2 linked regions of the Hydrogenophaga sp. SL48 genome follow. The main gene of each other region encodes a partner of the protein of the gene in region 2 in a complex. Links are inferred from orthologs where the notes say so. Each region holds a gene or a part of one and is shown on either strand. Other genes may lie near its edges.

What was found. Proteins that work in one complex are often made in the same cells at the same time.
Region 1: the proteins of mnmE (region 2) and mnmG are in contact, whole or in part, in a solved structure (PDB 9HIP), measured with the Escherichia coli proteins. The link is inferred for Hydrogenophaga sp. SL48 from one-to-one orthologs.

What each region holds. Positions count from the first base shown.
Region 1 is NZ_CP063400.1:4,582,957-4,587,377, forward strand. The notes cover bases 596-3,504. They hold mnmG (tRNA uridine-5-carboxymethylaminomethyl(34) synthesis enzyme MnmG), read left to right. Parts: upstream 596-1,005; coding sequence 1,006-3,003; downstream 3,004-3,504. Other genes in these bases: IM738_RS21670 (TfoX/Sxy family protein), read right to left, coding at 596-845; rsmG (16S rRNA (guanine(527)-N(7))-methyltransferase RsmG), read left to right, coding at 3,000-3,504. Also shown: IM738_RS21665 (NADPH-dependent FMN reductase), read right to left, coding at 1-435; more of IM738_RS21670, read right to left, coding at 582-595; more of rsmG, read left to right, coding at 3,505-3,665; IM738_RS21685 (LysE family transporter), read left to right, coding at 4,127-4,421. UniProt on the Escherichia coli protein: NAD-binding protein involved in the addition of a carboxymethylaminomethyl (cmnm) group at the wobble position (U34) of certain tRNAs, forming tRNA-cmnm(5)s(2)U34.
Region 2 is NZ_CP063400.1:4,405,427-4,409,750, forward strand. The notes cover bases 438-3,249. They hold mnmE (tRNA uridine-5-carboxymethylaminomethyl(34) synthesis GTPase MnmE), read right to left. Parts: upstream 2,649-3,249; coding sequence 1,227-2,648; downstream 438-1,226. Other genes in these bases: IM738_RS20810 (hypothetical protein), read right to left, coding at 438-538; IM738_RS20815 (Crp/Fnr family transcriptional regulator), read right to left, coding at 631-1,122; yidC (membrane protein insertase YidC), read right to left, coding at 2,802-3,249. Outside these bases: more of IM738_RS20810, read right to left, coding at 1-437; more of yidC, read right to left, coding at 3,250-4,324. UniProt on the Escherichia coli protein: Exhibits a very high intrinsic GTPase hydrolysis rate. Involved in the addition of a carboxymethylaminomethyl (cmnm) group at the wobble position (U34) of certain tRNAs, forming tRNA-cmnm(5)s(2)U34.

The DNA of each region.
Region 1 (4,421 bases), 180 kb from region 2 along the record:
CATCAGCAGCGGTGCGAGGTGGCTCAGACTGCGCAGGCCCCCGAGCGCGCCGGGCGACGCCGAGAGCAGGCCCACGACCTTGCCCGCGAAGGGCTTGGTGCCGCTCGACCAGTTCGGGTCGCCCTTGATGGGGCTGGACACCCAGTCGATGGTGTTTTTCAACAGCGCGGTGTAGCTGCCGTTGTACTCGGGCGAGACCACCAGCCACGCCGGGTGGGCGAAGAAGATTTCCTTGAGCCTGACGACGTCGCGCGGCGTGCCTTGGGCTTCGAGGTCGGCGTTGTACATCGGCACGTCGAAGTCGGCCAGCTCGATGTGCGTGACCTGCGCGCCGGCCGCGCCGGCCAGGGCGGCGGCCTGGGTGGCCAGCTTGCGGTTGAAGGACTGGGCGCGCGTGCTGCCCGCGAAGACGAGGAGGGGGGTGGAGGTGCTCATGCGATCGATTGTGGCAGCGTACCTGCGCAGGATTCCTGCGCCTGCCATGTTGGCCTTTGACGGCGCCGCCCGCTTGGGCTGGACTGTCTATGGGTCAAGCGCTGTGTGACGTTGTGCCGAGGGGCGACGAGCAAGCAGAAGCCGGTTCACCGGCGTGTGGCTTCTTGGGCCGCGTCCAGCGCCAGCAGCAGGCGGGTGCGCTCCTCGCGCGCCACGGTCTGCCAGGGTTGCCCGGTGAGCGCACCTTCGAGCGCCCAGAGCAGGTTGAGGCTGGCGGGCTGACCGGCACGTTTCACTTGCAGGTAGGCGGCCACCGCGCCCAGCCGTTCGAGCGCCGTGCGGTCCGGTATGCCCGCAGCGGCCAGCATGGCCAGCGACTTGGGGCCGAGTCCCGGCAGGGGGTGGCGCAAGGGCATGCTCATCGGCAAAGAAGCGGCAAAGGCGGGTTGATGGGAAAATAGCGGGCTTTCCGCCGGGCCGGGTCTGGTCCGCCGGGGTGTGTTTCACGTGAAACATCGCCGCCTGCATTGTCGGGCACAGACCCCCCGCTTGTGTCCCTGGAGCCGTTTCATGTTGTACCCCCAAGAGTTTGATGTCATCGTCGTCGGTGGTGGCCACGCCGGCACAGAGGCCGCGCTGGCGGCCGCGCGCATGGGCTGCACCACGCTGCTGCTCACGCACAACATCGAAACGCTGGGCCAGATGAGCTGCAACCCCAGCATCGGCGGCATCGGCAAGGGCCACCTGGTGAAAGAGGTGGACGCGCTGGGCGGGGCGATGGCGCTGGCCACGGACGAGGGCGGCATCCAGTTCCGAATCCTCAACAGCAGCAAAGGCCCTGCGGTGCGCGCGACCCGCGCCCAGGCCGACCGCATTCTGTACAAGGCCGCCATCCGCCGCATGCTGGAGAACCAGCCGAACCTGTGGCTGTTCCAGCAGGCGGTGGACGACCTGATGGTGGAGGGCGACCGGGTGGTGGGCGCCGTCACGCAGGTGGGCATCAAATTCCGCAGCCGCACAGTGGTGCTGACCGCGGGCACTTTTCTGGATGGCAAGATCCACGTCGGCCTGAACAACTATGCCGCTGGCCGCGCGGGCGATCCACCGGCCGTGTCGCTCTCGGCCAGGCTCAAGGAGTTGAAACTGCCGCAGGCGCGCCTGAAAACCGGCACGCCGCCGCGCCTGGACGGCCGCAGCATCGACTATTCGAAGTGCACCGAACAGCCCGGCGACGGCGTGCCCGGCGGCATGAACCCCGACCAGCCGGTGCCGGTGTTCAGCTTCATGGGGCAATCGGTGCCGCACCCGAAACAGGTGCCGTGCTGGATCACCCACACCAACCTGCGCACGCACGAGATCATCCGCTCCGGCTTCGACCGCAGCCCCATGTTCACCGGCAAGATCGAGGGCGTGGGTCCGCGCTACTGCCCGAGCGTGGAAGACAAGATCAACCGCTTCGCCGACAAGGACAGCCACCAGATCTTCCTGGAGCCCGAGGGCCTGACGACGCACGAGGTCTACCCCAACGGCATCAGCACCAGCCTGCCGTTCGACATTCAGTACGCGCTGGTGCGCAGCATGCCGGGGCTGGAAAACGCCCACATCCTGCGCCCGGGCTACGCCATCGAATACGACTACTTCGACCCGCGCTCGCTCAAGAACAGCTTCGAGACGAAACAGATCCAGGGCCTGTTCTTCGCCGGTCAGATCAACGGCACCACGGGCTACGAAGAAGCTGCCGCCCAGGGCCTGTTCGCCGGGCTCAACGCCGCGCTGCAGGTGAAAGGCGAGGCGCCTTGGCTGCCGCGCCGCGACGAGGCTTACCTGGGTGTGCTGGTGGACGACCTGGTGACTCAGGGCGTGACCGAGCCCTACCGCATGTTCACCAGCCGGGCCGAGTTCCGTCTGCAGCTGCGCGAAGACAACGCCGACATGCGCTTGACCGAAGTCGGTCGTCAGCTGGGCCTGGTGGACGACGCGCGTTGGAACGCCTTCAGCCGCAAACGCGACGCCGTGGCGCGGGAAACCGAACGCCTCAAGTCCACCTGGGTGAACCCGCGCAACCTGCCGGCGGCCGAGAGCGAGCGGGTGCTGGGCAAGACCATCGAACACGAACACAACCTGTTCGACCTGCTGCGCCGCCCGGGCGTGGGTTACGCCGACCTGCTGGGCATGGACGGGGGCAAGTACCACCCGGTGGCTCGGCCGGACGATGAAGACGCCCGTCCGGTGGTTTCACGTGAAACACTGGGCGAGCTGCACGACCCGGTGGTGGAACAGGTGGAGATCGCGGCCAAGTACTCGGGCTACATCGACCGCCAGAAGGACGAGGTGGAGCGCGCCTCGCACCACGAGCACCTGAAGCTGCCGGCCGAGCTGGACTACGCGCAGGTCACGGCCCTGTCGTTCGAGGCGCGGCAGAAGCTGGCGAAACACCGGCCGGAGACCCTGGGTCAGGCCGCACGCATCTCGGGCATCACCCCGGCCAGCATTTCGCTGTTGATGATTCACCTGAAAAAAGGTGGCTTCAAGGGGTTCGCGCGTTTGACGGAAGAGCAGGGCGCATGAGTTCATCGGCTTTGAAGCCGGCCCTGGAGGCTGGGCTGAATCAACTCGGCTTGGCCTTGTCGGCCGCACAGATCGACCAGTTGCTGGCCTACCAGGACCTGATCGCCAAGTGGAACAAGGTCTACAACCTGACCGCAGTGCGCGACCCGCAGGAAATGCTCACCCACCATCTGCTGGACAGCCTCGCCGCCATCCCGCCGCTGCTGCGCCAGACCGGCGGGCAGTCCGTGAAGTTGCTGGATGTCGGTTCGGGCGGCGGGCTGCCGGGTGTGGTGATCGCCATCACCTGCCCGCAGATTCAGGTGCATTGTGTGGACACGGTGCTCAAGAAGGCCACCTTCATCCAGCAGGTGGCGGCATCGCTCAAGCTGCCGAACCTGCGCGGCATCCATGCGCGGGTGGAATCCTTGAAAGCAGAAGAGGGCGGTGGTTACGACGTGGTCTGCTCCCGCGCGTTCGCCTCGCTGGTGGACTTCACCACCTGGTCGCGTCCGGCGCTGAAACCCGGGGCGGTGTGGATGGCGATGAAAGGCAAACACCCTGCGGATGAGCTGGCCGCCTTGCCCTCTGAGGTGTCGGTGTTTCACGTGGAACAGTTGGTGGTTCCGGGGTTGGATGCTGAGCGGTGCATCGTGTGGCTTCGGCCTGCTTCGTTGGCTTGAGTTCTGTTTCTCGCTGAGACCTCGCGCCAGGCCGATGGCGACATGCGCGTTCTCCGGCCCAGGTATTCGAATCTCCCCCTGTGCCGCTTGCGGCCCGGCAAAGCCGGTTCCGCGGCATGTCTTGCTGAGCGCGCCGCCGCACATCGCAACCGCCCTGTGAGCAGCGCCCGGGTGTTGTTCTGAAAGAAAGCCATTGCGCCACTGGAGGGGGCTGTGGCGTGTGGAGGGGCGGCGGGACGATTCGCGGTTGCCACAGAGTGGGCGTCCCAGGGCGGTGTTGACGCACGGGCAGATGCGCCCAGCCCCATTCGCCTGCGAGCGAGACCAGAGCCCAGCCACGCGACGCAGCCCCCTCGTAAGCAACATCTCAGAGCACGCAGAAGCACAAACCCCAGAAAGCCAAGCAGAAGAAAACAGCGCTCACGTAAACTCCCCGTTCCACCCGAGAGAGAAAGCCCACCATGTTCGGCATCGCTGACTACGGCGCGTTCGTCGCCGCCATCATCCTGTTCCTCGCCATTCCCGGCCCGGGCAACCTGGCGCTCATCACCTCCACCGGCAAAGGCGGCATCAAAGGGGGGCTCGCGGCCACCCTGGGCCTGATCGCTGGCGACCAGGTGCTCATGTGGGCCGCCGTGGCCGGTGTGGCCGCGCTGCTGACCGCCTACCCGGCCGCCTTCAACGCCGTGCAATGGCTCGGCGCCGCGTACCTCGCCTGGATCGGTTTCAAGATGCTCACCGCCAAGCCCGGCGACG
Region 2 (4,324 bases):
GAAAGGCACTCACCTCTTCAGGCGCCACGGAGGACGGCACACGTCCGTTGGGCAACGGCGTGTCGGGCGCAGGAATGGCCGTGCCGCTGAGAGCCGCCTCGCGCTGGGTCTGCGCCGACACCGCCGCCTTCAAGGCCATGCCGCGCTGGTCGTGGGCCGCCTTGCGCCGCCAATACACGGCCTGCACCTGCATCGAATGGCGCGAGCGGGCGCTGCTCTGGATCCAACGCTCAATCTCCAAAAGGTACTCGTCGGGCATGGCCTCGGCAGGCAATGCCAGATCCACCAGCACCAAAAAGCCGTCGCCGCTGGTGTCGAGCGCGAGCACCTTGAAGTCGTAGCTGGTGGACAACACCCCGGCACGGATCAACGACTCTCGAACCACCGAGAACAGCTGCTCTCGGCGCAGGACACGTCGACCGCGCCTCGGCGAGATCAGTGGCAAGGTCGTCTGGCTGAAAGAGCGGCGCGGTTTGCTCCGGCCACCGCTTCCGCCCGCATCGGATTTTTTGGCTTGTAGCCAGCGCAACAGGGACATGGCCGGAGTATGCCTTCAGGTCAGCGGGTTGGAATGAGGGAAATGCCGCATTTGCCCAGCGAATCGTAACAACTGGACGACACAGGCCGCCGTCAGGTCACGGCCACGCGTTTGGGCTTGTGGTACATGCGACGCGCCAAGACCGCCGCCATGGCAACGGTGAGGTCCAGCGCGATCGAAGGGTAACGGGTCGACAGTTCGCGAAAACGCAAAGGCGTCATGCACCACAACCGGGCGTGACTGCCGGCATTCACCGTGGCGCTGCGTGGCAGGTGGCTGAAAAAAGCTCCTTCGCCCAGAATCGACCCGGCACCGACCACCGCGATGCGCACCCGGTCCTTGTCGTCTTCGTAATGCACGGTGAGGCTGCCGCTTTCGACGAAGTAAACCGTCCGGTCCTTCACGCCCTGTTCGATCAAGACCTGCCCCTGCTGGAGGCTCACAGGCTGAAGGTAATCCCCGAGCGTGGTCCATTGAGCCTCCGTCAGGTTCAGAGGAACAGCGTCCAGCGCACTGCAGACCCGCATGGCTTGAGCCAGCGACTGGATGTCGTAACGCCCAGTGGACATCTGAGAGGCATTCATCGACCCACGATAACGGCGGCAGCGGCCTGAACACAAGCACAATTTACCGATGCTTACAGCTTCGCTCCGAGCGGTTGCGTGCAGACACCAGACGGCGACCCGGTTCACTTGCCGATGCAGAAGCGGGAAAAGATCTCACCCAGCAGGTCGTCCGCACTGAACGCCCCGGTGATCTGATTCAAGCTGTGTTGCGCCAGGCGCAGCTCTTCGGCCAGCAGGTCCAGGTGCTCGGCACGGGCCTCCAGGCAGGTCTGCGCGGCGGCCAGATGCTCAGCCACGCGGTGCAAGGCCTGCAGATGCCGCTCGCGCGCCATGAACAGGCCATCGCCCGCGTGCTGCCAACCGGCCAGAGTGAGCAAGCCCTGGCGCAGGCCTTCGATGCCCTCACCGCTTTTGGCGGATATCGCCAGATCACCGGCCCGCAGACGCTCAGCGAGTGCCGCCTGCTGAGGTGCGCCACACTGGTCGAGCTTGTTCCAGACCTGCAGCACCGTCACGCCCGCCGGCAAGGCCGCTGAGATCGCGGCGTCCGCCGCCTGGTAGTCGGCACCCTCGCACCGCGTCAGGTCGTGCAGGAAGAGCACCGCATCGGCCGCGTCGATCTGCCCCCAGGCACGCTGAATGCCGATTTTTTCGACCTCGTCCACGTCGGCACCTTCGCGCAGCCCGGCGGTGTCGATCACGTGCAGAGGCACGCCTTCGATCTGGATGGTCTGCTGCACCACGTCGCGCGTGGTGCCCGCAATCGGCGTGACGATGGCCAGCTCGGCGCCCGCAAGCGCGTTGAGCAACGAGCTTTTGCCCGCGTTCGGCTGACCGGCGATCACCACCTTGAGGCCGTCGCGCAGCAAGGCGCCCTGGCGCGCCTGGGCCTGCACATCGGTCAGCGCCGAGCGCAAACGGGCGAGCTGCCCCTCGGCGTCGGCTTTTTTCAGGAAGTCGATCTCTTCTTCGGGAAAGTCCAGCGTGGCTTCAACCAGCATGCGCAGGTTGACGAGCGCATCCCGCAGCGCGTGGATGCGCTCGGAAAACACGCCCGCCAGCGAGCGGCTGGCGCTGCGCGCGGCGGCCTCGGTGCTGGCGTCGATCAGGTCGGCCACCGCCTCGGCCTGGGCCAGGTCGAGCTTGTCGTTCAGGAAGGCGCGTTCGGTGAACTCGCCCGCGCGCGCGGGCCGCAGGCCGCTCAGCAGTGGCAAGCCATTGGCATCGGCCGACTGTGCGACTTGCAGACAGCGCGCCAGCAGCAACTGCAATACCACCGGTCCGCCATGACCCTGCAGCTCCAGCACGTCTTCGCCCGTGTACGAATGCGGCCCCGGAAACCACAGCGCCAGGCCATGGTCAATGGGCTGACCGGCTGCGTCGAGAAACGGCAGGTAGGTCGCCTCACGCGGCTTCAGCGCGCGGCCCAGCAGGGCCTGCACGAAACCCACCAGTCCCTTGCCCGACACCCGCACGATGCCCACCGCTCCGCGACCGGGCGCGGTGGCGATGGCGACGATAGGGTCACGGGAGGCAGAGAGCATGGATTGAGAGGATAAAGCGGAAAAACAAAGGGCCTGCAGATGCAGGCCCAATGACGTGAAGTGTCCCTTACCAAAGACACCGAGGAACCTGCTTTGCCGGGCCTCTGGTGTCGCCCCCCTTTGAAGGGGGGAGCCGCGAAGCGGCGCAGGGGGTTACTTCCTAAACAATTCGAACGGATTCGTGATCTTCAGCGGCACGCCCATGCGCTTGTTGATGAAGGACTGCTGGGCGATCGTCAGCACGTTGTTCGTGATCCAGTACAGCACCAGGCCGGCCGGGAAGAAGAAGAACATGACCGAGAACATCAGCGGCATCAGCCACATCATCTTGGCTTGCAGCGGATCCGGCGGCAGCGGGTTCAGCGCGGTCTGGATGATCGTGGTCAGCGTCATGATGAACGGCAGCACGAAGTACGGGTCTTTGGTGGACAGGTCGGTGATCCAGCCCATCCAGGGCGCGTTGCGCATTTCCACCGACGACAGCAGCACCCAGTACAGCGCGATGAACACCGGGATCTGGATCATGATGGGGAAGCAGCCACCCAGCGGGTTGACCTTTTCTTCCCGGTACATCTTCATCATTTCCTGCTGCATCAGCTGCGGGTTGCCCTTGAGGCGCTCGCGCATTTCGGCGACCTTCGGGTTGATGGCCTTCATCTTGGCCATGCTGCGGTAGGCGCTGGCGTTGAGCCAGTAGAACGCGGCCTTGAGCAACACCACGAGCAGCACGATCGACCAGCCCCAGTTGGCGACAAAGCCGTGGATCTTCTCCAGCAGCCAATACAGCGGCTTGGCCAGGATGGTCAACCAGCCGTAGTCCTTCACCAACTCCAGGCCCGGGGCCACGGTTTCGAGCACCGTCTCTTGTTGCGGACCAATGAACAGGCGCGCATCGAGCTTCTGGCTCTGGCCGGGGGCCACGGCAGGCAGCGTCGTAATCGCGCCGACCGAGTACAGGTTGTTGTCGACCTTGCGGGCGAAGTTCTCCCGCACGGTGCCGTCACCCAGCAACCAGGCCGAAGCGAAGTAATGCTGCACCATGGCCACGTAACCGTCGTTCGATGTTTTCTCGAAGCTGGTCTTGTCCTTGTCGATGTCGGCGAACTCCACCTTCTGGTACTTCTGAGCTTCGGTGTAAATCGCTGGGCCGGTGAACGTGGAATAGAAGGGGGTTTCGCTGTCGGTCTTGTTGCCGTCGCGCACCAGCTGCAGGTACAACTGAGGCGTGACCGCCGCCGCGCCGGTGTTGACCACCTCGTGGCTCACACCAATCACGTAGCTGCCGCGCTGCAATGAGTAGGTCTTGGCCAGCTTCACGCCACCCACGTCGGCCGACTCGAAGCGAAGCATCAACTCGTTCTGGCCATCGGCCAGCGACGTCGGGCCCGAGACCAGGGACATGGGGGTCTTGTGGGTGGGAAAGCTGCCACCGATCAGGCCGGTCTGCGCCACATAGGTGTGCTTCTCATTCTGGACCAGCAGCTGCAGCGGCTCGGAGCCCAGTTGCTGACTGGCGTGCTTGAGCAATGTGGCACCGATCAGGGACCCGCCCTCGCTGTTGAAGGTCAGCTTCAGCACATCGGTGCTGGCGTCAATGCGCTGGGCCACTGGCGCGGGCGCGCCGCCTGGTGCTGCTGCGACACCGGCTGCAGCCGTTGTTGCTGCGGGCACAGCAG